Regions from separate parts of the Streptomyces sp. NPDC027962 genome, predicted to be linked through region 3. Evidence: riboswitches for the same ligand, from Rfam matches in the RefSeq annotation. Region 3 holds a riboswitch; each other region holds the start of a gene.
The links. Region 3 has a riboswitch for cyclic di-AMP ahead of ACZ4SA_RS26805 (M23 family metallopeptidase). Riboswitches for the same ligand answer to the same signal wherever they lie in the genome.

Region 1 (7,259 bases), on a different contig from region 3:
TTGCGGTGTGCAGGGTCATCAGCGTGATGACGCCGGTGCCCTCGTCGTCCTCGTCGGGGATCTGGTCGGAGTCGGCGACGAGCGCCACCTTCTCGAGGAACTCGGCGAGCGTCCCCGCACCTTCCTCCTCGTCGCGCTCCTGCTCGAACTCGAGCGCCACCGCCGCCAGTTCCTGGAGGTTCTCGATGCGGGTCTCGTCCTGCGGGTCCGTGGACGCCTGCAGCTCGGCGAGGTAGCCGGTCCGCTCCAGCACGGCTTCCAGTACGACGGCCGGGCCCGCGCCCGAATCGGCGATCGTGCGCAGCTCCTCCATCAGCACGTTGAACCGCTTGACCGCGTTCGCCGAGCGGGCCGCCATCCCGTACGCCTCGTCGACGCGGCGCAGCGCCTGCGGGAAGGTGATCTTCTCCCGCAGCGCAAGGGCGTCGATCATCGCCTCCGCGCGCTCGCCGATGCCGCGCTTGGGCACATTGAGGATGCGGCGCAGCGGAACGTTGTCCTCGGGGTTGGCGAGGACACGCAGATACGCCAGCACGTCGCGGACCTCCTTGCGCTCATAGAAGCGCACTCCGCCGACGACCTTGTAGGGCAGGCCGACGCGGATGAAGATCTCTTCGAAGACACGCGACTGGGCGTTCGTACGGTAGAAGACCGCGACGTCGCCGGCCTTCGCCTCGCCCGCGTCCGTGAGCCGGTCGATCTCGTCGGCGACGAACTGCGCCTCGTCGTGCTCGGTGTCCGCGACGTAGCCGGTGATCTGGGCGCCGGCGCCCGCGTCGGTCCACAGGTTCTTGGGGCGGCGGGACTCATTGCGCTCGATGACGGCGTTGGCGGCGGAGAGGATCGTCTGGGTGGAGCGGTAATTCCGCTCCAGCAGGATCGTCGTCGCGTCCGGGTAGTCCTCCTCGAACTGGAGGATGTTGCGGATGGTCGCGCCGCGGAAGGCGTAGATCGACTGGTCGGCGTCGCCGACGACGCACAGCTCGGCCGGGTCCAGGTCCTCGCACCCCTTGCCCACCAGCTCGCGCACGAGCGTGTACTGAGCGTGGTTGGTGTCCTGGTACTCGTCGACGAGGACGTGCCGGAAGCGCCGCTGGTAGTGCTCGGCGACATCCGGGAACGCCTGAAGCAGGTGGACCGTGGTCATGATGATGTCGTCGAAGTCCAGGGCATTGGCTTCGCGCAGCCGCGCCTGGTACATCCGGTACGCCTCTGCGAGCGTCTTCTCGAATCCTCCCCCAGAGCCTTCGGCCTGGGAGGTACCACCAACCACCTGGTCGGCGAAGGTCTCCTCGTCGATCAGCTCGTTCTTCAGGTTCGAGATCTTGGCACTGAAGGACTTCGGCGGGAACTTCTTCGGGTCGAGGTCCAGATCGCGGCAGACCAGCGACATCAACCGCTTGGAGTCCGCCGCGTCGTAGATCGAGAACGACGACGTGAAGCCCAGCTTCTTCGACTCGCGGCGCAGGATCCGGACGCAGGCGCTGTGGAAGGTCAGGACCCACATCGCATTGGCACGCGGGCCGACCAGCTGCTCGACGCGCTCCTTCATCTCGCCGGCGGCCTTGTTGGTGAAGGTGATCGCCAGTATCTGGCCGGGGTGGACATGCCGCGTGCCCAGCAGATGCGCGATGCGATGGGTGAGGACCCGGGTCTTGCCGGAGCCGGCACCGGCCACGATGAGCAGCGGTGACCCTGTGTGCACGACGGCCGCACGCTGCTGTTCGTTCAGCCCCTCGAGCAGGGCGGCGGGGTCCACGACAGGGCGCGGGGCGCCGTCGCGGTAGTACCCGTCGCGGGCCGGAGGCACGTCGAACGCGCCCTGGAAGAGGTCGTCCGGAAGCTGCTCCGGAGCCGATTCCTCGGGCGGCGGCGGTTGCTCGTCCCCGTCGGGCTGGAGGTCCGCCAGGAAGCTGTCGTCAAAGAGGCTGCTCATCGCTTAACGAGTCTAGGCGGCCGGACCGACAGCACGTGGCCGCATCGGGACACGAGCAGGACACGAGCAGGGGCACGAGCGGGACACGGTACGTGACGGGACGCATCCGCCCTGCCATCGGCACCCCGGCCGGCGGCCACCCGCCGAAAAAGGTCACGAAAATGTATCGGACATATCGAACATCAACCTTCACAGCACACACACGAGTTGGCTAGCGTGCTCGACCAGGCGGCCCGTACCCCTCCTGGCGAACCACGCCGAACGGGCAGCCTGCGCCGAATCCGGGCTCCTGCCAAAGGAGTTCGGAACCGGGGACCCACCATGCACAACCGGGGTGAATCGGACCGCGCACCACTCGGTCCGTAGGGCGTCTTCCGCTCCGCCCGAACCCGACAGCTAACCCGGTAGGCGGTCCACGGAAGAAGGAGATGCCGGCCTTGGCGTCGCATCGCAAGCCCCGCAGCCGAACCGCAAAGACCTCCCCCGCCGTCGGCTTCACGACGGCAGCACTCGCCGGTGTGACTCTGCTCTCCACGCAGAGCGCGACCGCCGCACCCTCCGATCCGAAGCCCAGCATCGAAGAGGTGCAGAAGAAGGTCGACGACCTGTACCGGCAGGCGGGCAGCGCCACCCAGGAGTTCAACAAGGCCAAGGAAGCCACGGCGGAGAAACGCGCCGAGGTGGACCAGTTGCTCGACGACGCGGCCAAGCGCACCGAGAAGCTGAACGAGTCCCGCCGCGCCCTCGGCAACTACGCGGCCGCCCAGTACCGGACCGGCGCAGTCACGCCCACCGCCGCGCTGATGTTCGCGGACAGCCCGCAGGCGTACTTCGACCAGACGCAGCTGATGGACCGGATGACGGACCAGCAGCGCAGGGCCGTCACCGAATACGAGACCGAGCGGGCGGCGGCTGCCGAGCAGCGCGCGGAGGCGACGAAGCGCCTCGAGTCCCTCACGGACTCCCAGGAGTCCCTGCGCACCAGCAAGAAGACCGTGCAGACCAAGCTCGCCGAGGCGCGCACGCTGTTGTCGAAGCTGACGGCCGAGGAGAAGGCACGGCTCGCCGCGATCGAGCGGAAGAAGGAAGAGGAGGCGCGCCGCAAGGCCGAGGCGAAGGCCAAGGCGGAGGCGGCCGCCCGCGCCGAAGCGGAGGCGGAGGCAGAGCGACAGCGACAGGAGAGCGAGACCACCCCCGACCGTGACACCGGTACCGGTACCGGCACGGACGACGGCACGTATGCGGCCAAGGCCGACAAGGTCCTCGCGTTCGCCCGCAACCAGATCGGCAAGCCGTACGTCTGGGGCGCGACGGGACCCAGCTCGTACGACTGCTCCGGCCTCACCCAGGCCGCGTGGAAGGCCGCCGGGGTGGACCTGCCGCGCACCACCTGGGACCAGGTGAAGGTGGGCTCCCGCGTGGAGACGGCCGGTCTGCTCCCCGGCGATCTGGTCTTCTTCTACGACGACATCAGCCACGTCGGCATCTACATCGGCGACGGCAAGATGATCCACGCCCCCAAGCCGGGCGCGAACGTCCGCGAGGAGTCGATCTACTACATGCCGATCTACGGCAGCGTCCGTCCCGCCTGACGGGGCGCGGACAGGGGACGACCTGACGCACGGATGCCCGGGCGGCCGAGCCGCCCGGGCATCCGTGCGTCAGCCGCGTCGGCCCGGACCTCGTCATGCGGGTCCGGACCGGACCCGCCGCTCAGGTCGGAGCAGCGGTTCCGCTCAGGTCCAGAGCGTGGCGATGAAGATGTCGACCACCGTCAGACCACCGACCGCGCCGAACAGCGCCTTGTCGACCCTCTCCTCGTCCCGCTTCACGTACACCAGGCCGAGGATCACCACCAGCACCGCCAGCTTGATGCCGATCTTGAGGTTGTTCACGCTCTGGTCGTCCGCCTGGTTCAGACCCACCAGCGCCACACCCGTGATCAGCATGGTCAGCGCGCCGTGCAGCATCGGCGCGTTGAAGCGGGCCGTGCCGTCGCGCATCGCCTTCGTCTGGGTCAGGAACCCGCCCAGGAGGGAGGCGATGCCGATGATGTGCAGTGCCACGAAGACATTGATGAGTACGTCCATGGCGGGACTCTAACCGCCGCGATACCACTGGCTGTCGGGCAGGTGGGCGGGTTCGGTCGTATCGGTCGGCGGAGTACCGGAATGCGGGCCCGCGTCGCCGGCACGGCGCTCAGGAACCGATCCCGAACGTCCATCTTCGGAAGTTTGCAGACCTTCCCTCCCGCCCCCGTGACCGCCGGGTTTAGCGTCCTGCTCCAGGTGGCCGACTCCCCACCAGCCGTCGTGCAGCCGGACGGCACTCGGCCGCCACCGCCGAGGATCCGGCGGCGGACCGCTCCCCTGTGCGGCCCGCCGCCGGACCCGAAGGGACCCGATCCGCAGCGACCGGGACCGCCCCGCAGGGACCGAAGGGACGAACCCTCAGGGGATGGCGGCCGGCCGACGGAAGGACGTGGAAGCCCTCGTGGCAGCGCACCGCAAATCCAGGCAGCATCCGCTCACCGGGCCGGCCGTCCGTACTGCGGCCACATTCGCGCTCGCCGGAGCGGCGACCACGACCGCGTTCGGCGGCACAGGGCATGCCGAGCCCCGTCCCACCGCCGCACAGATCAAGGCCCGGGTCGACAGGCTGTACCAGGAGGCGGAGGCCGCGACCGAGAAGTACAACGGCACCAAGGAGCAGGTGGAGAGCGCCCGCCGGTCGCTGGACTCGCTGCGCGACGAGTCCGCCCGCAGGACCGAGCGGCTGAACACCTCCCGCAACGCCCTCGGTTCCATCGCCACCGCCCAGTACCGGGGCGGCGGCCTGGACCCCGGCCTGCAGCTGGCACTCACCTCGGACCCGGACGAGTACCTGGACCGCGCGGCCCGCACCGAACGCGTCGGCGCACGCCACGCGTCGGCGATCGCCGGCGTGCACCGGCAGCTGATGGAGCTCGCACGGCTGAAGACACAGGCCGGCGAACGGATGACCGCGCTGGAAGCACGCCGGGCCGAACTGGCCCGCCACAAGGCCACCGTCCGGGAGAAGCTCTCGGCCGCCGAGCGCCTGCTGTCCGGGCTGACGGCCGAGCAGCGCGCCGCCCACCACGGCGGCGGGGCGGACGCCCCCGCGCGCGCCGGCCGCTCGAGCACACCTCGCGGCCCGCTGCAGGCGCCGGGCAGCCGGGCCGCCCAGGCCGTCGCCTACGCCTACCAAGCGCTCGGCAAGCCGTACGTATGGGGGGCGACGGGCCCCGGCGCCTTCGACTGCTCGGGCCTGACCCAGGCCGCCTGGCGCTCCGCGGGCGTCTCCCTGCCCCGCACGACCTACACGCAGATCAACGCGGGCCGACGCGTCTCGCGCGCCCAACTCGCGCCGGGTGACCTGGTGTTCTTCTACTCGGGCGTCTCGCATGTCGGCCTCTACATCGGCGGCGGCCAGATGATCCACGCTCCGCGCCCCGGCGCCCCGGTCCGCGTCGCACCGATCGACCAGATGCCGTTCGCGGGGGCGACCCGCCCCGCGTAGCGGCCCAGGACGCGGTCCGAAACCCGGTGCCGTACCGTCTGGCCGGGGCCCGGAGACCCGGACACCGAGCGCATCTGCGCCGGCGTCGGCCACACGCGCGTCGGCGACAAGACCGACATGCCCGTGCCGTTGCCGTAGGGCGACTGACGCCCCGTCACATCCGACCGCGGCCCGTCACACCAGACGGCGGGCCGTCGCCCACCGGGTCAGCTCGTGCCGGTTGGACAGCTGCAGCTTCCGCAGCACCGCGGAGACATGCGACTCGACGGTCTTCACCGAGATGAACAGCTGCTTGGCGATCTCCTTGTAGGCGTATCCGCGCGCGATGAGCCGCAGCACCTCGCGCTCGCGCTGGGTGAGCCGGTCCAGGTCCTCGTCGACCGGCGGTGCGTCCGTCGAGGCGAACGCGTCCAGCACGAAGCCGGCCAGCCGCGGCGAGAACACCGCGTCGCCGTCCTGCACGCGGAAGATCGAGTCGACAAGGTCGGTGCCCGTGATGGTCTTGGTGACATAGCCGCGGGCGCCGCCCCGGATCACGCCGATCACGTCCTCCGCGGCGTCGGAGACCGACAGCGCCAGGAACCGCACCGGGTTCTCCGCCGCCGCCATCAGCGAGGCGCAGCGGCGCAGCACCTCGACTCCGCCCCCGCCGGGCAGATGCACGTCGAGCAGGACGACCTCCGGCCGGGTCGCGGTGATCACGGTGACGGCCTGGTCGACATCGGCGGCCTCGCCGACGACCTCGACACCCGTGCGCTCCGTCTGGCCGATCTCGGCCTGCACGCCCGTGCGGAACATCCGGTGGTCGTCGACGAGCACGACCCGCACCCGCCGTTCCGGGCTCACTCCGGCAGTCTCGGTCATCCGTCCGCCCTCTCCATCTCCAGCTCCACTTCCGTACCCTCCCCGGGCACCGAGCGCAGCCGCGCCGTCCCGCCGTTGCGCTGCATACGGCCGATGATCGATTCTCTGACGCCCATCCGGTCCTCCGGTACCGCGTCCGGGTCGAAACCCGGCCCCCGGTCCCGCACGGAGACGAAGACCGTACGGCCCTCGACCTCCGCGTACACCTGCACCGCCCCGCCCGCGCCACCGTACTTGGCGGCGTTGACCATCGCCTCGCGCGCGGCCTGCATCTGTGCGCTCAGCTTCTCGTCGAGCGGGCAGTCGCCGACGACGACGACCTCGAGCGGGACGCCGTGCTTGTCCTCGACCTCGGCGGCCGCCTTCTTGACCGCCTCGGCGAGGGTGTCGGGTTCCTCTTCCTCGTCCTTGCCGGTGCCCTCCGGCTTGTAGAGCCAGTTTCGCAGTTCGCGCTCCTGCGCGCGGGCGAGCCTGCGCACTTCGCCGGCGTCGTCGGCGTTCCGCTGGATCAGGGTGAGGGTGTGCAGTACGGAGTCGTGGACATGGGCGGCGACCTCCGCACGCTCCTGGGCCCGGATGCGCATGGTCCGCTCCTCGGAGAGGTCCTGCGTCATCCGCACCAGCCACGGGCCGGCGAGGAGGGCGACACCGGCGATGACGGCGACCGCGGCGGTCAGGATGTTCCCCAGCTGGGCCGCCGAGCCGCGGACCACCATGAAGACGGTCAGGCCCATCCCGACGAGCGCGACGCCCGCCAGGGCGCGCGCCAGCTGGAGCAGCCGGCGCCGACGGCCGACGTCGGTCCAACGGGCGCGCCGGGCGTTGTCCGCCTGCCGCCAGACCAGGACCACACCGGCGCCGATGAGCAGCGTCGGCCACACGTAGCGGTTGCTGCCGTGCATGTCGACGTTGCCGACGA
Region 2 (7,259 bases), on a different contig from region 3:
CGCCATCGCCCAGTTCCTGCACCTCGAGTACGCCGCCCCCGACCAGGACATTTCCCTGTACATCAACTCCCCCGGCGGATCCCTCCACGCCATGTCCGCCATCTACGACACGATGCAGGTCGTCACCTGCGACGTGGCCACCACGTGCCTCGGCCAGGCCGCCTCGACCGCGGCCGCGCTGCTCGCCGCCGGCGCGCCGGGCAAGCGCATGGCGCTGCCCGGCGCGCGGATCGTGGTCCAGCAGCCTGCCTTCGAGGAGCCGTTGCGGGGGCAGCCCTCCGATCTGGAGATTCATGCTGCCGAGTTGTTGCGGCTGCGTGCGCAACTCGCCGGGACGCTGGTCCGCCACACCGGCCAGGACGCCGACCGCATCGCCGCCGACCTGGAGCGGGACAGAATCTTCGACGCGACGGCGGCCAAGGAGTACGGCCTGATCGACCATGTCATCACGAGCCGCAAGACCTCTGCCTCTATCACACCGTCCGGCGCGAAGTGAACGCGCGATGCTGCCGCCGGAACTGCCGCCGCTGCCTGCTTTGACCCGCGCCGAGGCCGAATTCGTCGACGCGTATCTCGAAGTCGTCGACATGGTCGGCCGGATCAACCCCGCCCGCTCCACCCACACCTACGGCGCACTGCGCGCGGCTCAAGCCCTGGTGGGGCGGGCCGCCGCACTGAAGGACGCCCTGACGCTCATGCATGTGCGCGGCGAGAGTGAGGTGTACACGCACACGCTCGCCGAGGCGCTTCGCGTTCTGGACGGGGAGCGCAGGGCGAGGCGCGTGACCATGCCGCCCGTTTCCACGAGTTGACGGTCGTTCCGCTGCTGTCAACCGCCAACGGGGTAACGGCATTCGTACCCCGTTCGGTGGAGCTTCAACGAAGTTGTTGCGTGTCGCAGGACTTGCGCGGCGCGATCACCGATCTGGCCCAATCGACGGCTTCACCGCTGGTACGACCATGCGTCCGCGTCATGCGAGAACGGTGTTCACACTCCTGTCCACCCGAAAGGGCCAGTCGTGATCAGCTTCACAAAAGCCGTTTCAACTCGGAAATCGGACATGGGTGGGTAACGATCCGTGGGACGACAAGCCCCCGCCACCTTGACGGGGCGGTCCGGGCGGACGCTGAGTCCTGCCGCCGCACCGGACGACTGGTCGACGGAAGTGCATCGGCAGGAGTGGAGGACCCGAGCAGTACGGCGTGACCGGCGATCCCGGACACGTCTTGGGGTGAAGCCGCTTCGGCGGCCGGGCGTCTTCGCCGGTCCGAACCCGACAGGTCATCCTTCACAGGCGGCTGACGAAGGGTTGCGCATGACTGCGCAGATTCATCTCCCGCTCCTCTTCTCGCGTGCGGGCGCCGTGTCGGCACTGACCATCGCCGCCGTCGGCGGCTCACTCCTGGCCCCCAGCAGCTCCGCAGAGGGGCGAGCGATCAGCAGCCACGCGAGCAAAGCACTCAAAGTGGCTGCCTCGAAGCAGGGATCGCCCTACCGCTACGGCGCCACGGGCCCGGCCCGCTTCGACTGCTCCGGGCTCACGCTCTACTCGTACAAAAGAGCGGGGAAGAGACTGCCCCGGACCGCCCAGCAGCAGTACAACCGGACGCGACATATCTCCGCCGCCAACCGGCAACGCGGTGACCTGGTGTTCTTCCACTCCGGAGGTTTCGTGTACCACGTGGGCATCTACGCCGGCCACGGCAAGATCTGGCACTCACCCAAGACGGGCGACGTGGTCAAGCTCGCCAAGATCTGGACGAGGAGCGTCAAGTACGGCCGCGTGCGCTGACGCCCCGACAGTTCCCCTGCGTACGTGCCCCGGTCACCCTGTCACAGGGACCGGACCAGCAGGGCGACCCCGAGCCCGGTGGCGCCCCCCGTGACGTCTTCGACGGCGACGGGCGGTGCGCCGGCCGGGCGAACACGGGCCGCCCTGCGCCGGCGATGCCGACGGCGAGCACAGTGGGTCAGTTCTGCACGGGCACGGACCACGGCAGCGCGATCCAGACCGTCTTGCCGCCCTCCTGGGTGGGTGAGACGGACAGCCGACCGCCGCACTCCGCGGTGAGCGTACGGATGATCACCATTCCGCGACCGTTGTCCTGGCGGACCGCTGCCGGCAGCCGCTGCGGCCAGCGCGGATGGCTGTCGGTCACGCCGATGCACAACTGCTCGTCACGCTCCAGCCGCAGGTCGACGGTGAAGGTCGGGGACTGGCCGAAGGTGTGCTGCACGGCGTTGGTGGCGAGTTCGGACACAATCAGCCGGACGGTGTCCACGGCCTCGGTGTCGGGCTCGAGCCCCCATTCGCACACGATGTCCGTGACATATCTCCGGGCGGTGGAGACCGACTCCGGATCGCTCGGCAGAGTGACGGATGCTTCTTGGTGGTCTGCCATGGCGACGCTGTCCCTTTCCCACCGGGCCGGGCTCCGACTCGTAGCGGATGAAATGCGAGAACGGCCACGGATTGCGCTTCCGCGCCAGACTGCCACTTAACGTGTGCCAGGGGCGTCAATCCACCAAGATACGTACATACCTGTCGCCCGAAGCAGTGAACTCTGCCACGGCAGACCGTATTTGGGGCGCTTCGGCGGCCCGGGGACGTGCCGCCGTCCTCAACTGGCGGGCGCGGCACCGATGATCGTGGAGACCGCCCGGTCGATCTGCGCTGCTGTGAGATCCGCGCGGGCGGTGAGCCTGATCCGTGAGATCCCGTCCGGTACGGACGGAGGCCGGAAACATCCGACGACGAGCCCGGCCGCACGACACTCGGATGCCCACCGCAGGGCCGCCTCCGGCGACGGGGCCTGTACGGAGACGACGGCGGCGTCGGGCCGCGCCGCGGTCAGCCCTGCGTCGGTGAGCCGGCGGTGCAGCGTCGCGGCCACGCCGCGGGCCCGCTCCGCGAGGCCGGGTTCGCGGCGCAGGAGCCGCACGCTCGCGAGAGCCCCGCCGGCCGCCGCCGGGGCGAGACCGGTGTCGAAGATGAAGGTACGCGCGGTGTTGACCAGGTGGTCGATGACGCGGACCGGGCCGAGGACCGCCCCGCCCTGGCTGCCGAGCGACTTGGAGAGGGTGAGCGTGGCCACCACACCCGCCGCGCCCGCGAGCCCGGCGGCGTCCAGTGCCCCGCGGCCCCCGCTGCCGAGAACGCCGAGACCATGTGCGTCGTCGACGATCAGTGCCGCGCCGTGCTCGCGGCAGGCGTCGGCGAGACCGGGCAGGGGCGCCGCGTCGCCGTCCACGGAGAAGACCGAGTCGGTGACGGCGAGGGCGCGGCGGCCTGGGTGTGCGTCCAGGGTCTTGCGTACGGCTTCGACGTCGGCGTGCGGAACGATCGCCGTCTCCGCCCGTGACAGGCGGCAGCCGTCGACGATGGAGGCGTGGTTGCCCGCGTCGGAGACGACGAGGGCGTCGCGGCCGCTGAGCGCGGTCACGGCGGCGAGGTTGGCCGCGTAGCCGGAGGACAGGACGAGGGCCGCCTCGAAGCCGCAGAAGTCGGCGAGTTCGTGTTCCAGCTCGGCGTGGAGTTCGGTACTGCCGGTGACCAGCCGGGAGCCGGTGGCGCCCGCGCCCCAGCGGCGGGCGGCCTCTGCGGCGCCTTCCGTGACCTCCGTGCGGCGGGTGAGCCCGAGGTAGTCGTTGCTCGCCAGATCGAGGAGGGCGCTGTCCGCGGCGCGGGGCCGGAGCGTGCGGACGAGACCGGCGTGCTCACGGCGGCGCGACTCTGCGTCGATCCAGTCGAACGGATCCTGAGGCATGGTGGTCCGGTCCTTTTGTAGGCAGCGGACAGACCCTAACCGGGTGGGCGAAGAGATCGGGTGTGGCCATGCACACACCTCAATCCGGCGCTGTTGTGGAGTTCCTCCTTGGCCCAGGCATGGGCCGTACGTCAGGATCAGCGCCATGGACCTGCTGAACACCCTGGTGGAGAAGGGGCTGCGGCGCGAGCTGCCGACCCGTGAAGAAGCTCTCGCCGTGCTGGCGACCTCGGACGACGATGTGCTCGAAGTGGTGGCCGCGGCGGGCAAGGTGCGCCGCCAGTGGTTCGGACGGCGGGTGAAGCTCAACTATCTCGTCAACCTGAAGTCGGGCCTGTGCCCGGAGGACTGCTCGTACTGCTCGCAGCGGCTCGGGTCGAAGGCGGAGATCCTCAAGTACACCTGGCTGAAGCCCGACGAGGCGTCGCAGGCCGCGGCGGCCGGTGTGGCCGGCGGCGCCAAGCGGGTCTGTCTGGTCGCGAGCGGGCGCGGTCCGACGGACCGCGACGTCGACCGGGTCTCGAAGACCATCGAGGCGATCAAGGAAGAGAACGAGGGCGTCGAGGTGTGCGCCTGCCTGGGTCTGCTCTCCGACGGTCAGGCCGAGCGGCTGCGCGACGCGGGCGCCGACGCTTACAACCACAACCTGAACACGTCCGAGGGGACGTACGGGGACATCACGACCACGCACACCTATGCGGACCGCGTGGACACGGTGACCAAGGCGCACGCGGCGGGTCTGTCCGCGTGCTCCGGGCTGATCGCCGGCATGGGCGAGGCCGACGAGGACCTGGTGGACGTGGTGTTCTCGCTGCGCGAGCTGGACCCCGACTCGGTGCCGGTGAACTTCCTGATCCCGTTCGAGGGCACGCCGCTCGCCAAGGAGTGGCACCTCACTCCTCAGCGCTGTCTGCGCATTCTCGCGATGGTGCGGTTCGTCTGCCCCGACGCCGAGGTGCGGCTGGCCGGCGGGCGCGAGGTGCATCTGCGTTCGATGCAGCCGCTGGCGCTGCACCTGGCCAACTCGATCTTCCTGGGCGACTACCTCACCAGCGAGGGCCAGGCGGGCAAGGCGGACCTCGACATGATCGCGGACGCCGGATTCGAGGTGGAGGGCACGGACACGACGACGCTGCCCGAGCACCGGAGCGCGGGCGGTGGCTGCGGTTCGGTCTGCGGGGACGGTGGCGAAGGCGGCTGTTCGAACGACGGGCCGGCGAAGGCGGCCGAGCCGGTGGCCGAGCAGGCGACCGAAGTCCCCGGCGCCCGTACGGACCTGGTTGCCGTCCGCCGTCGCGGCGCCGGAACGGATCTCGCGCCCAATGCCTGATTTCTCCCCGGACGAGCTGCGCGTCCTGGACCGTGCTCACGTCTGGCACCCGTACGGCCCGATGCCGGGCCGTACGGATCCGCTGGTCGTCGAGTCCGCCTCCGGGGTGCGCCTTCGGCTCGCGGAAGAGGTGCACGGGCAGCGCGAGTTGATCGACGGCATGTCGTCCTGGTGGTCGGCCGTGCACGGCTACAACCACCCGGTCCTCAATGAGGCGGCGACGGCGCAGCTGGGGCGGATGAGCCATGTGATGTTCGGCGGTCTCACCCATGAGCCCGCCGTCCGGCTGGCGACCCGGCTGGTCGATATCACCCCTGAGCCGCTGCGGCACGTCTTCCTCTGCGACTCCGGCTCCGTGTCCGTCGAGGTCGCGGTGAAGATGTGCCTGCAGTACTGGCGCTCGGTGGGCCGCCCCGCGAAGCAGCGGCTGCTGACGTGGCGCGGCGGCTACCACGGCGACACCTGGCAGCCCATGTCGGTCTGCGACCCGGAGGGCGGCATGCACGAACTGTGGCAGGGCGTGCTGCCGCGGCAGATCTTCGCGGACGCACCGCCGGCCGAGTACGAGACGTCGTACGCGGACGGGCTGCGCGAGCTGATCGCCCGGCACGCGGACGAGCTCGCCGCGGTGATCGTGGAGCCGGTGGTCCAGGGCGCGGGCGGCATGAGGTTCCACTCCCCGGCGTATCTGCGGGTACTGCGCGAGGCGTGCGACGAGCACGGTGTGCTTCTCGTCTTCGACGAGATCGCGACCGGCTTCGGCCGCACGGGCACGCTGTTCGCGGCCGGGCAGGCCGGCGTCGCTCCGGACGTGATGTGCCTGGGCAAGGCGCTGACCGGCGGCTATCTGACGATGGCGGCGACGCTGTGCACCCCGCGGGTGGCCGATGGCATCTCGCGGGGCGAGGTCCCCGTGCTGGCGCACGGCCCGACGTTCATGGGCAACCCGCTGGCCTCGGCGGTCGCGTGCGCGTCGATCGACCTGCTGCTCGGCCAGGACTGGCAGCAGGAGGTGAAGCGGCTGGAGGCGGGCCTGCGGGACGGCCTCGCGGAGCTCGCCGGGCAACCGGGCGTGAAGGACGTACGGGTTCTCGGCGGCATCGGCGTCGTGCAGCTGGACCACGAGGTGGACATGGCCGCGGCGACGTCGGCGGCGATACGCGAGGGCGTCTGGCTGCGCCCGTTCCGCGACCTCGTGTACACGATGCCGCCGTACGTGACGGACGACGACGACCTCGCCCGCGTCTGCGGCGCGGTCCGCGCGGCGGCGACGGCGGGCTGACGCGCCCCGCGGGGCGCCCGCCGACCAGGGGAGAGCAACGGTCCCCCCGGGGGGCACCCAGTCGGAACGAGCAGAGGACACAGAAGCACATGGCAGTGATCGTCGTCACCGGCACCGGCACCGAGATCGGCAAGACCGTCGTCACCGCTGCCGTCGCGGCCGTCGCCGTGGCGCAGGGGCGTTCCGTCGCCGTCGTGAAGCCCGCGCAGACCGGGGTCGCGCCGGGCGAGGACGGTGACGTCGCCGTGGTGCGGCGGCTCGCCGGGCAGCTGACGGCCGTCGAACTGGGGCGTTTCCCCGAGCCGTTGGCGCCCGCGACCGCCGCCCGGCGGGCCGGGCTCGCCCCGGTGCGGCCGGGGCAGGTCGCGGAGGCGACCGGGAAGCTGGCGGCCGAGCACGACCTGGTGCTGGTCGAGGGCGCCGGCGGGCTGCTCGTACAGCTCGACGACGAGGGCGCCACGCTCGCGGACGTGGCCGCAGAGCTGGGCGCGCCCGTGCTCGTGGTCGCCCCGGCCGGTCTCGGCACCCTGAACATGACGGCCCTGACAGCCGAGGCGCTGCGCGCCCGGGGCCTGGAGCAGCTGGGCGTGGTGGTGGGGAGCTGGCCCGCCGAGCCGGATCTGGCGGCGCGCTGCAATCTGGCGGACCTCCCGCACGCTGCGGGCGCGCCGCTGCTGGGTGCCGTTCCGGGGGGCGCCGGGGCGCTCGTGCCCGCGGAGTTCAGGGCGCGGGCGGAGGGGTGGCTGGCGCCACGCCTCGGGGGCCGGTGGGATGCGGGGGAGTTCGCCGCCGCCGTACGCTGACGCCCATGCGCGCACGGATCGACGAGATCGTCTTCGACTGCCACGACCCCGCCCTGCTGGTGCGTTTCTGGGCCTC
Region 3 (7,259 bases):
GTCCGCGACGGCGACGAGGGCCGCCAGTTGCTCGACCGTACGGGCGGAGGCGATCGGCGCGGCGACGGTCGGCTGCGCGGCCAGCCATGCGAGCGCGACGGTCGCGATCTCCGCCCCGCGCGCCAGTGCCACCTCGTCGAGCACGGCGAGGACCCGCAGGCCCCGCTCCGACTCCAGGTGCTTGGACGCGCCCTGGGCCCGCGCGCTCTCCACTGCGGCGCCCGGCCGGTACTTGCCGGTGAGGAAGCCGGACGCGAGCGCGTAGTAGGGGACGGCGGCGAGTCCGGCGCCGGCGGCGGTGTCCAGCAGCTCGCCCTCGTAGGTGTGGCGGGAGACCAGGTTGTAGTGCGGCTGCAGCGCCGTGTAGCGGGTGAGGCCCTCGCGTTCGGAGAAGTCCAGGGATGCCTGGAGGCGCTCGGCGCTGAGGTTGGAGGCGGCGATCGCGCGGACCTTGCCTTCCTTCACCAGTTGGTCGAGGGCGGTGATGATCTCCCCGACGGGGACGGACGGATCGTCGAAGTGGGTGTAGTAGAGGTCGATGTAGTCGGTTCCCAGCCGGGTCAGCGACTCCTCCGCCGCGGCCTTGATCGTGGTGGCGGCCAGGCCCTTGTGCCGGGGGTGGGCGCCGACCTTGGTGGCGACGACGACCTCGGAGCGGTTGCCGCGGGCGGCGAGCCACTTGCCGATGAAGGTCTCGGACTCACCCCCCTCGTTTCCGGGCACCCAGGACGAGTAACTGTCGGCGGTGTCGACGAAGTTGCCGCCCGCGGCGGTGTACGCGTCGAGCACGGCGAAGGTTTGCGCCTTGTCGGCCGTCCAGCCGAAGACGTTGCCGCCGAGGGCGAGCGGAAAGACGCGGAGGCCGGAGGAGCCGAGGGTACGCAGAGAAGTCATGCGTCGATCAACAGCCCGTCCGGTGCGGCGTATTCCGGCAGCCCTGACGTCGGGGGGTGTGCGCCAGGGCTGCCGGAGACATGGGGATGCCCGGCACAGGAGTCGCCGGCTGCCTCGCTCGGTGGTGTCCGAGGAGCCGCGGGGGTCCCGTACCGGGCAGGGTCGGACCGTGAGGCCCTTGCCGCGCAGGGGTCAGACCGTGAGGCCCTTGCCGCGCAGCCACGCCAGGGGGTCGATGCCGGAGCCGCCCGCGGTGTGCACCTCGAGGTGCAGGTGCGGCCCGGTGACGTTGCCGGTGGCGCCGACGCGTCCGATGGTTTCGCCGGTCGTCACCTTCTGGCCGGCACTCGCCGTCATCGACGACAGGTGCGCGTACAGGACCTCGGTGCCGTCGTCGAGCTCGAGCACGATGCGGTAGCCGTAGGAGCCGGACCAGCCCGCCGACTTGACCGTGCCGCCGTGCACGGCCTTGACCGGGGTGCCCGTCGGGGCGGCGAAGTCGAGGCCGGTGTGCTGCCCGGAGGACCACATCGAGCCGGACTCGCCGTACGTGGAGGTGAGGGTGTACGAGGAGGTGGGGAGGGCGAAGCTCTTGGCGAGCTCGGCGAGACGCTCGGCCTCCGCCTTGGCCCGCGCGGCCTCCTCGGCCTTGCGCTTCTCCTCGGCGGCCTTGGCCTCCGCCGCGCTCTGCTGCTTCTTGGCAGCGGCCGCGGCCTGCTCGGCTGCGAGCGTCTCCGCCGCGGCCTTCGCCTCGGCGTCCACCTCCGCCTGCTGCTGCTCGGCCTGCTGGAGGATGCGGGCGCGCAGTGCCTCGCCCGCGCTCGCTCCCTGGGCGGAGCTTGTGCCGTCGTCGGCGACGGTCGTCGCGGCGGTGAGCGGTGCCGTGTTCGCCTGCGCGGCGACGTCCGCCTCGGAGTCGTCGGAGATCAGGGAGCCCACGCCCGGAAGGGACTTGGCGTCGGGGAGTTTGTCCGTGATCGCGTCGGGCAGGGATATCGAGACCGCGGGCTTGTCCTGCGCGGTGGCTATGCCGCCCGCACCGACAGCGGCGATCACGCCGACTCCGAGCACCGTGGAGCTGCGGGCGAGCCCGCCGCGCTGCTTGATGACGCGGTGCCGGCCGCGCACCGGGCGGATGGAGTCCTCGGTGGGATTCCACTCCTCCCAGGTCCGCTCGGGTGCGTCGTCGCCGAAGCGTTCTGACGCGAAGCGGGCCTCGGGGGCAGGCATGTTGGACGCCACGAAGGCGCTCTCCTTTCCTTCCTTATCGCCTACCGGGTTAGCTGACGGGTTCGGAGCAGGAAGGTCTCCTACGGGTACCTCGACCGCTCGACAGAGCGACAAAAGGTGCCCGATTCACCCCAATTGGTGGTTCCCCGGTTCCCTGGCGGGATTCGGCGCGTGCGCACGGTGCCGCCACTTACGACGGCTGGGACGACCGCGCTGCGTTATCGAACGTTAATAGACCCCGGGGCCGGAAACCAAGCTGTTCCCGATGATCGTTAGCGACTTCGGCCGGGACTTAACCGGACAGAAGAGGCCGGATCCGGGCGACTTGATCAAACGTCAGGCGCGGTTATGTTTCTGATGGTGCGTCACGTGTTATGCGGAGGGGTGCGCTACGACTACGCACCGCTACCTCGGCGGCTATGCCGGGACCACCGGCATCGTCCGGCGCCGCTCCGGCTCGCCCGCCGCGGGCCGGCCGACCGCCAGCAGCGCCATGTCGTCGTTCGACCCTCCGCCCGTGTACCGGCGTACGTCGTCGATCAGCGTGTCCAGAAGCTCACCCGGCCCGGGGAAGACATGCCCGCCGAGGCGGTCGACGGGATCGTAGAAGACGCCCCGCTGGTCGCGCGCCTCCGTCACCCCGTCCGTGTAGAGCAGCAGCGTCGCCCCGTCGGGCAGCGGAAACTCGTCCGCCCGGTCCGGCCACGCCCCCAGATCCCCCATACCCAGCGGCAGCGCCGCCTGAGACGGCTCGAGCACGTCGACACCGCCGTCGGCACGCAGCACGAGCGGCTCCGGATGCCCTCGGTTCACCAGCCGCACAAGGGCACGGCCGCGCGGGATCTCACCCAGCACGGCGGTGGTGAACCCCTCGACGACGTCGAGCCCCTCCCGCCGGACGCCCTCCCGCCGAAGCGCCCGCTCCAGCCGCTGCGCCACGCCCTCCAGAGAGCTCTCCTGCTCGGCCGCCTCACGGAACGCCCCGATGAGCACAGCCACCGTCCCGACCGCGCCCATCCCCTTGCCCCGCACATCGCCGACGACGAGCCGTACCCCGTGCGGGGTGTCCTGCACGGCGAAGAGGTCACCGCCGATGAACGCGTCCGCCTGCGCCGCCTCGTACCGCGCGGCGATACGCAGGCCGCTGATCCGCTCGACCGGCTCGGGCAGCACGGCCCGCTGCGCGGTCTCCGCGATGATCCGGGCCGAGGCGAGCTTCTCTCCGCTGCGGCGTACGACACGATTGAGGAGGAGTGCGAGAGCGGCGACCGTGAGCAGCGTGGTCGTCTCCGTGACCGCCGTGATCTGTGCGGCGGTCTTGTTCACGAGATGAAGGGCGATCACGGCCAGCACCGCCGCGATCCCGGTCAGCAGCGTCGTGACCCAGCTGACGACGGGCGCCGCGATGAGCGGGGCCGCCGCGAAGAGCGGTACCGCGGTGAAGCGGGCCGGGGTCATGAGGTCGAAGACGACGCCGCTGACGATCATCAGGGCCGGCAGCAGGCGTACGGGCCACGGAGCGCTCCGGGAGCCGACCTGGTCTCGCAACGCCTGTCCCAAGGGTGCTCTCCTGCCGGGTCCGCTGACGGCCGCCGGCGACTGCCGCCGCCCTCCCCAGGCTGAGCGCCGACGCGCCGCGGAGCGACTCCCGGTCGTCCAACCGGGCGAACGGGCGCCGGGAGCGACCGGGATACCGCCGGAAAACGACACCGGCCCGGCAGTCGATCTCTCGATCGGCTGCCGGGCCGGTGCCTTCAGTAGCGGGGACAGGATTTGAACCTGCGACCTCTGGGTTATGAGCCCAGCGAGCTACCGAGCTGCTCCACCCCGCGTCGGTGAACACAACCTTACGCCATCCGGAGCAAGATCCAATCCATTTGCCGATCCCGCCCCGCCGGGTCGGTCACATCCGCAGCGTTTCGTCCGTCAGTTCTACGAGGGCCCCCTGGCGGAGGGCCCCCACCGACCGAGGGCAGCCTGGTCAACGGGGACGGGCGTCGTGGCGACAGCGGAGGGGCGGCCGATGTCCGTCATGGCCTTCACGGTCACGAACGGACGGATCGCCGAGATCGACATCCTCACCGACCCCGAACGCCTCAGCCGCCTGGACCCGACGGTCCTCGACGACTGACGCACGCCCATGCGGTGAGGCCCGAATCCTCCCGCTGCCCCGGGGGCTGGGCCGCCGATGACGCGCTTCCCGAACCCTCCCGCTGCCCCGATCCGCTGCCCGGTTCCCGGCCCTACTGGGAGCCGGCCCGACGCAGCTGTTCGTTGAGGCGGAGGGCTTCGTCCAGCTGGTCCTCGAGGATGATGATGCGGCAGGCGGCCTCGATCGGGGTGCCCTGGTCGACGAGCTCGCGGGCGCGGGCGGCGATGCGCAACTGGTAGCGGGAGTAGCGGCGGTGGCCGCCCTCCGACCGCAGCGGAGTGATGAGCCGGGCGTCGCCCAAGGCGCGCAGAAAGGCCGGTGTGGTGCCGATCATCTCCGCCGCCCGGCCCATCGTGTAGGCCGGGTAGTCGTCGTCGTCGAACCTGTCGTCGGCGTTCTGCGGGGCACCTGAAGTCATTTACACCTCTCGTCGAGCACGGCGTGGGGCCGTGGCACCGTACCGAAATCCTAACGCCGGCGCGCCGGGATATCTTCCGCCCCCGCCGCAGATTTCCTGCCGGGGCCGATCTGCCGGGCCGGGCCGGTGGAGACACGCGGCTGAAAAATATCTGATCCGGCAACTGGAGAATTACAGAAGGCGGCGCGGTGGATTCGACGATCCTTTTATCGACAGCGATGAAGGGGCTGTCGCACGACCGCCCAGGACGTGCTACTGTCGATCTCAGTTGCAGTTGTGGTTCCCAAAGAATTCAAGTGCCCTTACCGGTTCTCACGATCCGGCGAGAGCGTTTTTGCATTTCCGGTGCACTCCGGGCGGGGTAATCATTGCGGCGACTCGGGGCTCGCAAAGTGCGAGCCCTTGGGTACTGCCCCGAAGGAGAAATAACATGGCTACTGGCACCGTGAAGTGGTTCAACGCGGAAAAGGGTTTCGGATTCATCGAGCAGGACGGTGGCGGCGCCGACGTGTTCGCCCACTACTCGAACATCGCCTCTTCCGGCTTCCGTGAGCTCCAGGAAGGTCAGAAGGTGTCCTTCGACCTGACCCAGGGCCAGAAGGGCCCGCAGGCGGAGAACATCGTTCCCGCCTGATGTCGGCCTGACGCCCAGGCGTTCCACGCAGCTGGGGCCCGCACCTTGGGGTGCGTGCCCCAGCTCGTTGCTTTTTTGCGGACCTCCGCAGTTTCGTCCGGGCGCACGAGCTCCGAGGATGCCGTTCCACTGCCGGCTGCACAGCCTGCGACGCGGCTCCGGACGCTCGCCCCCCGATTTTCTTGAACGACTTCCGTGAACGAAATCCGGAAGCGGCATCCCCGACCGGATCTCCGGACGGGCTTTTGGGCGCGGGTTTCCCCGTAGCCCTCACGAGCCGCCGACCCGCCTTTCCTGTAATGACAAGAGACGCCCCACGTCCTGTATTCACTGGAACGGTCCGGCGCGCATCGCTCATCTTTTCTTCGGCTCGTTCCTGTGATTCTTCATGCGGCTTCTCCGCTGGGAATTCCTCGTACGCGCCGCACCGAGGAAGGTTCTGCATGAACCGCACGTCTCGCACGAATGACCGTTACTCCCGCACCCGTACGGGCGGCTCCGGCAACGGAAGGGGCAGCCGTACCGGCGCCCCGGCCTCCGGCCGCTCGGCACCGTACGGCCGTGCCGGCGCTCCCGGCCGCTCGGGCGGCCACGGGCGCCGGCCGTCCGGGCCGCAGGGCGAGTTCACCCTGCCGGTGACCGTCTCTCCGGCCCTGCCCGCGGCCGCGACCTTCGGCGAACTGGACATGCCCGCCGAGATCCTGGACACGCTCACGCGTCTCGGCGTCACCACGCCGTTCCCGATCCAGGCCGCCACTCTGCCGAACTCCCTGGCCGGCCGGGACGTCCTCGGACGCGGCCGTACCGGCTCCGGGAAGACCCTCGCTTTTGGGCTGGCGCTGCTGGCCCGCACCGCCGGGCAGCGCGCCGAGGCCCGTCAGCCGCTGGCACTCGTCCTTGTCCCCACCCGCGAACTGGCCCAGCAGCTCACCGACGCGCTCACGCCCTACGCGAAGGCGCTGAAGCTGCGGCTGGCCACCGTCGTCGGCGGGATGTCGATCGGCCGCCAGGCCGGCGCGCTGCGCGCCGGCGCCGAGGTCGTCATCGCCACTCCGGGCCGCCTGAAGGACCTCATCGACCGCGGCGACTGCAGGCTGAACCAGGTCGCCATCACGGTCCTGGACGAGGCGGACCAGATGACCGACATGGGCTTCATGCCCCAGGTCACCGCCCTGCTCGACCAGGTGCGGCCCGAAGGGCAGCGGATGCTGTTCTCCGCCACGCTGGACCGCAACGTCGACCGCCTCGTCCGGCGCTACCTGACCGACCCGGTGGTCCACTCCGTCGACCCGTCGGCCGGCGCGGTGACCACCATGGAACATCACCTCCTGCACGTCCACGGCGCCGACAAGCACGCCACGACCGTCGAGATCGCGGCGCGCGACGGGCGCGTGATCATGTTCCTGGACACCAAGCACGCCGTCGACCGGCTGACCAAGGACCTCCTGGCCGTCGGTGTACGCGCCTCGGCCCTGCACGGCGGCAAGTCGCAGCCTCAGCGCACGCGCGCCCTCACTCAGTTCAAGACCGGCCATGTCACGGTGCTCGTCGCCACCAATGTCGCGGCCCGCGGCATCCACGTCGACGACCTCGACCTGGTCGTCAACATCGATCCGCCCGGCGACCACAAGGACTATCTGCACCGCGGGGGCCGTACCGCCCGTGCCGGCGAGTCCGGCAGCGTGGTCACCCTCGTACTGCCCAACCAGCGCCGCGAGATGACCCGTCTGATGGCGGACGCAGGCATCACTCCGCACATCGCCAGTGTCCGCTCGGGCGAAGCCGAACTCAGCCGTATCACCGGCGCCCAGGCTCCCACCGGCGTTCCCGTCGTCATCAGCGCCCCGGCGGCGGAGCGCCCCAGGAAGAGTGCCGCTTCGTCCTCGCGCGGCAGGCGCAGCCGCCCCGCACGTGCGCGCCGTACCTCCTCC
Region 4 (7,259 bases), on a different contig from region 3:
GAGCTATGTCTACGCCTATCCGCACAAGACCGCCTACCGCCCGCTCGGTGAGGAGCGGCCGGCACTGCGCCGGCTGTGGGCGCACGAGCGCAAGGACGCGCTCTCGCTCTATGTGCACATACCGTTCTGCGAGGTCCGCTGCGGCTTCTGCAATCTCTTCACCCGGATCGGCGCGCCGGGGGAGCTGACCGGTCGGTATCTGGATGCCCTCGACCGCCAGGCCGTCGCCGTGCGCGACGCCCTGGGGGACGACGCCCCGGTGCGCTTCGCGGCGGCCGCGTTCGGGGGCGGGACGCCGACCTTCCTGACGGCGGAAGAGCTCGAGCGGCTCTGCGACATCGCCGAGAAGCGGATGGGCGCGGACCTCGGGGCGGTGCCGCTGTCGGTCGAGACGTCTCCCGCGACGGCGACCGCGGACCGGCTTTCGGTGCTTGCCGGACGCGGCACGACCCGGATCAGCATCGGCGTGCAGAGTTTCGTCGACGCGGAGGCGAGGGCCGCCGTGCGGCCGCAGCGCCGAGCCGATACCGAGGCGGCCCTCGGCCGCATCCGGGACACCCGGATCCCCGTCCTCAACATCGATCTGATCTACGGCATCGACGGCCAGACCGAGCGGACCTGGCTCGCCTCGCTCGACGCAGCGCTCGCGTGGCAGCCGGAGGAGCTGTACCTGTATCCGCTGTACGTGCGTCCTCTGACCGGTCTCGGCAGGCTGGGCGAGGCAGCCGGGGGCGCGACGGAGGATGCGGACGCCGCCTGGGACGAGCAGCGGCTGCGTCTGTACCGCACGGGCCGCGACCATCTTCTCGCTCGCGGGTACGAGCAGGTCTCGATGCGCATGTTCCGCCGCGCGGGCGCCCCGCCGGCCGCCGCCGACGACTACGCGTGCCAGACGGACGGCATGATCGGCCTGGGCTGCGGCGCCCGTTCCTACACCTCGGCTCTCCACTATTCGTTCGACTACGCCGTCGACATGCGGGAGATACGCGGCATCATCGACGGCTACACCCAGAGCGAGGACTTCTCCCGGGCCGAGGTGGGCCGGTACGTCGACGCGGACGAGGCACGGCGTCGGCATCTGCTCCAGTCCCTGCTCCAGGCCGAGGGGATGGAGGTGGCCGACTACCGCGAGCGGTTCGGCGCGGACCCGGCCGACCACTTCCGTTCGGAACTGGAGCGGTTCGCCGCCCGCGGCTGGCTCGACGGCGCGGCGGCACCCGACCGGCTGCGGCTGACGGCCGAGGGGCTCGCCCACTCGGACGCGCTGGGCCCCGAGCTGTTCTCGCCGGCGGTGCGCGCCGCCATGGCCGCGTACGAGCTGAAGTGAGCCCCCGTCCATGGACCTGACGATCCTTTACCGCGGACCCCTCGCGTCCTGCGACTACGACTGTCCCTACTGCCCGTTCGCCAAGCGCCGCGACAGCCGCGAGCAGCTGCGCGCCGATCGTGCGGCGCTCGAGCGTTTCGTGGCGTGGGCGGCGGCGCAGGGCGACGACCGTCTGTCGGTGCTGTTCACCCCGTGGGGAGAGGGGCTCGTCCGATCCTGGTACCGGCGGGCCATGATCGAGCTGTCACACCTTCCGCACGTCCGGCGGGTCGCGATCCAGACGAACCTGAGCTGCCGCACCGACTGGATGTCCGACGCGGATCCGGCGAAGCTCGCCCTGTGGTGCACGTACCACCCGGAGCAGACGCCGCATGAACGCTTCCTCACCAAATGCCGCGATTTGAGCCGGAGGGAGATCCGTTTCAGTGTGGGGATCGTCGGCTTCCCCGGCCATCTGGAGCAGGGGCGCCGGCTGCGCGCGGACCTCCCCGAGCACGTCTACCTGTGGGTGAACGCGCCCGAGGGCCAAGAACTCACGGACGCCGACGCGGACGCCTGGACCGAGCTCGATCCGCTGTTCCCCTACAGCCGCCATCCGCACCGCTCGGCCGGCCTGCCGTGCCGTACGGGCGAGTCGGTGATCTCGGTGGACGGCGAGGGGACCGTCCGCAGGTGCCACTTCGTGCGGGCGGAGCTCGGCAATCTGTACGACGGCTCGTACCGCCGGGCGTTGCGCCCCCGCGCCTGCCCCCTCGCCGTCTGCGACTGCCACATCGGCTACGTCCACCTGGAGACGCTCCCGCTGTACGACGCCTTCGCGGGCGGTGTCCTCGAACGCATCCCCGCGGCGCTCCCCGCCGCGGGGAGCGCCCTGCCTCAGAGCGGGAGCAGGTCGGGGCGCTTGGCAGCCACGTGATCGCCGGAGCTCTCGCCGCGCAGTCGGCGTCCGATCCAGGGGACCAGGTGTTCGCGCGCCCACTGGATGTCGTCGCGGCGCACCTCGAACGTCCCTCGCGGGGGCAGCGGCGGCCAGGACTGGTCGGGGTCCGCGGGGACCTCGAGACCGAGCACCTGCGCGGCGCGCAGGGCCACCCGGGTGTGGCCTTCCGGCGACAGGTGCAGCCGGTCCGCGTCCCAAGCCCGCCGGTCCTGGACGGATTTGAGCGACCACAGGTCGAGCACCGGGCAGTCGTAGCGGTCCGCGATGGCCCGCACATGGGCCGTGTAGGTGGCGATCCTGCCGCGCAGATGACGCAGGACCGGCACGTCACGGGTATCGAAACCGGTGGTCACCATGACGGTGCCCACCGAGCGCGTGAGGTCGGCGACGGCCCGTTCGAAGCGCTCGGCGACGGCGTCCGGGTCGGAGCCGGGCCTGATGATGTCGTTGCCGCCGGCGCAGAAGGTCACCAGGTCCGGAGCGAGTTCCTTCGCCCTCGGCACCTGTTCCTCGACGATCTGGTCGAGGAGACGCCCGCGTACGGCGAGGTTGGCGTACCTGAAGGTGTGTTCGGGCCTGCGGTCGGCGAGCAGGACCGCGAAACGGTCCGCCCAGCCGACGTATGTCCCGTCGGGCCCCGGGTCCCCCACGCCCTCGGTGAAGCTGTCACCGATCGCCGCGTACGACCCGAATGCGTTACTGATCTCTGTTCTCGAATCGTCTGCCACGGGAGCACATCTTTCCTTTACGGATGTGACCTACGCGACCGTAAGGAGGGGTTGACGCGGAGTGATCTTTGCCACCGGTCAGGATTCTGCCGATCCGGAATACGCGGAAGCCCCCGCTCCGCAATGCGTGGCGAGGGCTTGCCATGTGGGCCGGCCACCGGTGCTTGCCGCTCCGGAGGCCGACGCCATGTCAGATCAGCTGGGACCCAAGGCGATCGGACGGGTCGGATCGGACGGATCAGAGGGAGACGCCGTGCGCCCTGAGGTAGGCCAGCGGGTCGATGTCGGAGCCGTAGCTCGGGCCGGTCCGGATCTCGAAGTGCAGGTGCGGGCCGGAGGAGTTGCCCGTGGAGCCGGAGAGGCCGATCTGCTGACCACCGGACACGGACTGACCGCTGGAGACGCCCAGCGAGGAGAGGTGGGCGTACTGGGAGTAGGTGCCGTCCGTGTGCTGGATGACGACCTCGTTGCCGTACGCGCCGCTCCAGCCGGCGGAGACGACGGTGCCCGCGGCGACGGCCTTCACAGAGGTGCCGGAGGGGGCGGCGAAGTCGACGCCGGTGTGGTAACCGCTGGACCACATGGCGCCGGAGGCGCGGTACTGCGTGGTGACGCCGGCGTCGACCGGGGCGGAGAAGCCGGACGCCGGCGCCGGGGTGGCGGCTTCCTTCGCGGGAGCCTCCTTCGCGGGAGCCTCGGCCTGCGGAGCGGCGGGCCGCGAGTCGTCACGCGAGGGACGGGGCTGCGACTCGGCGCGGGGCTCGGGGTCGTTCTTGACCTTGGACTTGGCACCGATCGTCAGCTCGAGACCCGGGTGGATCAGCGCGGGGTCGGCGCCTATGGCGCGGCGGTTGTCGTTGAAGAGCTGCTTCCAGCCGCCGCGGACGTTCCGCTCTTCGGCGATCTTCGACAGGTAGTCGCCGGGGACGACGGTGTACGTCTGCGGGGCCTTCTTGGCGCCCTGAAGGGCGGCGGCCTCGACGGCGGCAGGGGCCACGGCGGCGGCCTGCTCCGGAGCGGTGGCCGGAGCCGCCGCGGGTGCGGCGTTGGCAGAGGTGGCGCCGAACAGGGGCAGCGCGATGGCGGCGCCACCCGTACCGGCGACGACGAAGCCGCGGGTGATCGGGTTGGTCTTGGGACGGCGGTGCTTACCCTTTGCGGGCATGGCGCTTTCCTCTCCGGCGCCTGCGAGGTGAGCTGTCGGGTTCGGGCTGGAGATGCCCGGTCGCGAACGTGCACGACTTCACCCCAAGCCGTCCGAATTGACCGGAATCGGCGTACTACCTGGGTCCCCCGCTCCTGCCACACGTGGGTGGGTTCGAATTCCGGGCGGCGGCAGGATTAGGCGGTCCGTCCGGATTGAGCGTGACCGTAGGCGAGTCGGGCAGTCCCGGACAAGCCACGATTTTCCCCGATCAATGACGGGACTGATATCAACGGGGATTTCCCGGTCACCCTCCGTGGACAACGGAGCATCAATCCCCTTACCGAGAAGGGAACTCGCGCGCCGGACGCGGCCACAGAACGTCACAGATATGACGCTGCTCACGGACCGCAACCCATCTCCCCTGCTTACGGGGCACGTTATGCCGAAACGAGCAATTCGGACAGAAGATGCATTTAGTCATCTACTCCCGCACTTAACGCAACGCACTGTCGCCCCTCGCTTCCACCCCCATCGAAGGAACGGGAATGCGGTGCCGGTCATGGCAACGGGAGGCCGAGATCACCCCCCTGTCACCGTCGCCCGAAATGCTCGCACTCTATACAGATGCACCATTTCGCCCCCTGGGTGTGGAGGCTCGCCTTCGCAGGACCGCACAGGTCCGCACATCACCCGCCGCGCGGACCGCCGGGGCCACGCCCCGAGGAAATCGGCGCGCGGCCGTCAACACCATTGGTTCATGGCCGAGATGAGTGCCTCATGAACGGGTGTCGTATCGTCGGAGCCGCGCCATCGTCGGCGAGCAGCGCCGACGGCAGTACCTGAAGGAGTCCTCGTGACGCAGCAGCTGCCGCAGGCCCCCTCGACAGAGCCGGATCTGACCGGCGTCCGCAACTTCCGGGACGTGGGCGGACTGCCGACTGTGGACGGGCGGCGGGTGCGGCACGGCCGACTGTTCCGCAGCGGACACCTGGCGCACGCGACGGCGGGCGACGCGACGTTCCTCACGACCCTGGGACTCCATACGATCTTCGACTTCCGCAACGCCGCCGACCAGCGGCTGGAGGGCCCGGACGTCGAGCTGCCCGGCGTGCGCAATGTGAATCTGCCGCTGAGCGACCCGGCCGACGGCGCCGAGTTCTGGAAGATGGTCCGGGACGGCAACCTCGATCAGCTCAAGGCCATCCTCGACGACGGCAAGGGCGCCGGGCGGATGATCGCCTCCTACCGCATGATCATCAAGGAGCGTACGGCCGAGCACAGCCAGGTTCTGCACGCCCTGGCCGAGGACAGCGTCCCGGCCCTGATGCACTGCGCCGCCGGCAAGGACCGCGCCGGGCTGTCGATCGCCGTGTCACTTCTGGCCGTCGGCGTGGAGCGGGACGCGATCGAGGCGGACTACCTCAAGTCCAACGATCCGCACCGCCGCTACAAGGTCCGGCGCACCGACAGCTCCCCCGACGCCATGTCCCCCGAGGTGATGGAGCTGCTCAGCCCGCTCTTCGACGCCCGCGCCGAGTACCTGGCCGCCGCCTTCGACGCGATCGAGCAGAACTGGGGCACGCAGGAGCGGTACCTCACCGAGGGCCTCAAGCTCTCCCCCGAGACCCGCAAGCGACTGCGCGCACGGCTCCTCGACGAGGGCTGAGGCACCGGTCGGCTGCGGCAGCGGGCTACTGGTTCTGCCCGCCCACCAGGAACAGCAGGTAGAGGAATCCGGCGATGACGTGGCCCGCGATCAGATAGAGGAAGAGCCGGATCACCAGCCCGCGGGGGAACCGCTCCTCGCGGGAGCTCCCGCCGCCCGAGGCGCGTCGGTCCAAGGGGTCGTGGGACATGGCCTTCGATCGCCTTCCTTACCGCGCAGAGGTGGCGTGCAGTTCCGAAGCCTGCAGCAGGGTGTGTACGAACAGTAGCTCGACCCCCTCGGGGCCGGCAGCCGCGATGCGGTGCGGGGTGAGCGAGTCGAAGTGCGCGCTGTCTCCGGGAGCCAGGTCGTACACCGTGCCGCCGAGGGTGAGCCGGAGCCGTCCCTCCACGACATGGAGCCACTCCTCGCCGGGGTGTACGCGTTCCAGATCGCCCTGGGTTCCGTACGGGACCGTCACCCGCAGGGCCTGCATCGCCCGGCCGGGGGCGCCGGCCCGTTGGTAGTGCCAGCCGTCGGCCGCCGCGGGTTCGCGGCGGGCGCGGACGACCGGTTCCTTCTCCGGTGGCTGCTCACCGACGAGCTCCGCCACGGTCGTACCGTAGATCCGGGCGAGGGCGAGCAGCATCGGCAGCGACGGCTGGCGGCGGCCCGTCTCGAGCCGGGACAGGTGGGCGGGCGACAGTCCCGCCCGCTGGGCGGCCGACTCGAGGGTGAGACCGCGGCGGCGGCGCAGTTCGCGCAGCCGGGGCGCCATCTCGGGCAGCCCGTCGGGCGGCGGCTCGACGGAGGTGGTCATGCCTCCATTGCGCCAGATCCCTGCCTCTGTGGCAAATTCCTTACCTCAGAGGCAAAGGACCCGCTCAGCGGTTCGCCACCGCCTGCTTCACGAGTGTCTTGCCGAAGTCCCACATCAGACCACTGCCGCCATGGGCGTCGTCCATCACGGCTTCGAACGCCGTCACGAAGCGGTCGACCTCGCATTCGCCGATGATCAGCGGCGGAATCAGTTTGATCACTTCCATGTGGTCCCCGGACACCTGCGTGAGAATCCGGTGCCGCTGCATCAGCGGCACCACCACCATCTGCGCGAACAGCCCCTTGCGAGCAGCCTGCAGCACGGTCCAGCGGCTGCGCAGCTTGATCGACTCCGGGCGGCCGAACTCGATGCCGATCATCAGGCCGCGTCCGCGTACGGCGTGCAGTAGCTCGTAGCGGTCGACGAGCGCCGCCAGCCGGGCGCGCAACAGCTCGCCGGTCACCCGCGCGTTCGCCACCACATGCTCGTCCTCCAGCACGGAGAGCACGGCGAGCCCGGCGGCCATCGCCTGGGCGTTGGAGCCGAAGCTCGCCGAGTGCACCAGCACCCGGTCCATCGACGAGTAGACCTTCTTGAAGATCCAGTCCCTGCCGAGGGTGGCGCCGACGGGCACATAGCCGCCCGACAGGGC

Region 1: another riboswitch for cyclic di-AMP. It lies ahead of ACZ4SA_RS16580 (C40 family peptidase); the one in region 3 lies ahead of ACZ4SA_RS26805 (M23 family metallopeptidase).
Region 2: another riboswitch for cyclic di-AMP. It lies ahead of ACZ4SA_RS18335 (C40 family peptidase); the one in region 3 lies ahead of ACZ4SA_RS26805 (M23 family metallopeptidase).
Region 4: another riboswitch for cyclic di-AMP. It lies ahead of ACZ4SA_RS09255 (M23 family metallopeptidase); the one in region 3 lies ahead of ACZ4SA_RS26805 (M23 family metallopeptidase).

Annotation. Positions count from the first base shown of each region.
Region 1 is NZ_JBVHTA010000015.1:80,003-87,261, forward strand. Features, by position in the region: gene pcrA (DNA helicase PcrA) at 1-1,936, opposite strand, end outside; cyclic di-AMP (ydaO/yuaA leader) riboswitch at 2,200-2,362, shown strand; gene ACZ4SA_RS16580 (C40 family peptidase) at 2,365-3,528, shown strand; gene ACZ4SA_RS16585 (hypothetical protein) at 3,673-4,026, opposite strand; gene ACZ4SA_RS16590 (C40 family peptidase) at 4,394-5,476, shown strand; gene ACZ4SA_RS16595 (LuxR C-terminal-related transcriptional regulator) at 5,651-6,340, opposite strand; gene ACZ4SA_RS16600 (PspC domain-containing protein) at 6,337-7,259, opposite strand, start outside.
Region 2 is NZ_JBVHTA010000017.1:137,285-144,543, forward strand. Features, by position in the region: gene ACZ4SA_RS18325 (ATP-dependent Clp protease proteolytic subunit) at 1-496, shown strand, start outside; gene ACZ4SA_RS18330 (hypothetical protein) at 504-812, shown strand; cyclic di-AMP (ydaO/yuaA leader) riboswitch at 1,158-1,313, shown strand; gene ACZ4SA_RS18335 (C40 family peptidase) at 1,317-1,793, shown strand; gene ACZ4SA_RS18340 (ATP-binding protein) at 1,972-2,403, opposite strand; gene ACZ4SA_RS18345 (8-amino-7-oxononanoate synthase) at 2,623-3,768, opposite strand; gene bioB (biotin synthase BioB) at 3,914-5,098, shown strand; gene ACZ4SA_RS18355 (adenosylmethionine--8-amino-7-oxononanoate transaminase) at 5,091-6,380, shown strand; gene bioD (dethiobiotin synthase) at 6,470-7,183, shown strand; gene ACZ4SA_RS18365 (VOC family protein) at 7,189-7,259, shown strand, end outside.
Region 3 is NZ_JBVHTA010000034.1:17,361-24,619, forward strand. Features, by position in the region: gene ACZ4SA_RS26800 (aldo/keto reductase) at 1-894, opposite strand, end outside; gene ACZ4SA_RS26805 (M23 family metallopeptidase) at 1,087-2,136, opposite strand; cyclic di-AMP (ydaO/yuaA leader) riboswitch at 2,148-2,304, opposite strand; gene ACZ4SA_RS26810 (PP2C family protein-serine/threonine phosphatase) at 2,542-3,684, opposite strand; tRNA gene ACZ4SA_RS26815 (tRNA-Met) at 3,883-3,956, opposite strand; gene ACZ4SA_RS26820 (MerR family transcriptional regulator) at 4,368-4,694, opposite strand; gene ACZ4SA_RS26825 (cold-shock protein) at 5,125-5,328, shown strand; gene ACZ4SA_RS26830 (DEAD/DEAH box helicase) at 5,772-7,259, shown strand, end outside.
Region 4 is NZ_JBVHTA010000007.1:119,065-126,323, forward strand. Features, by position in the region: gene ACZ4SA_RS09240 (STM4012 family radical SAM protein) at 1-1,327, shown strand, start outside; gene ACZ4SA_RS09245 (STM4011 family radical SAM protein) at 1,338-2,243, shown strand; gene ACZ4SA_RS09250 (SGNH/GDSL hydrolase family protein) at 2,204-2,995, opposite strand; gene ACZ4SA_RS09255 (M23 family metallopeptidase) at 3,234-4,160, opposite strand; cyclic di-AMP (ydaO/yuaA leader) riboswitch at 4,163-4,320, opposite strand; gene ACZ4SA_RS09260 (tyrosine-protein phosphatase) at 4,996-5,808, shown strand; gene ACZ4SA_RS09265 (DUF6126 family protein) at 5,834-5,998, opposite strand; gene ACZ4SA_RS09270 (helix-turn-helix domain-containing protein) at 6,017-6,607, opposite strand; gene ACZ4SA_RS09275 (aspartate aminotransferase family protein) at 6,672-7,259, opposite strand, start outside.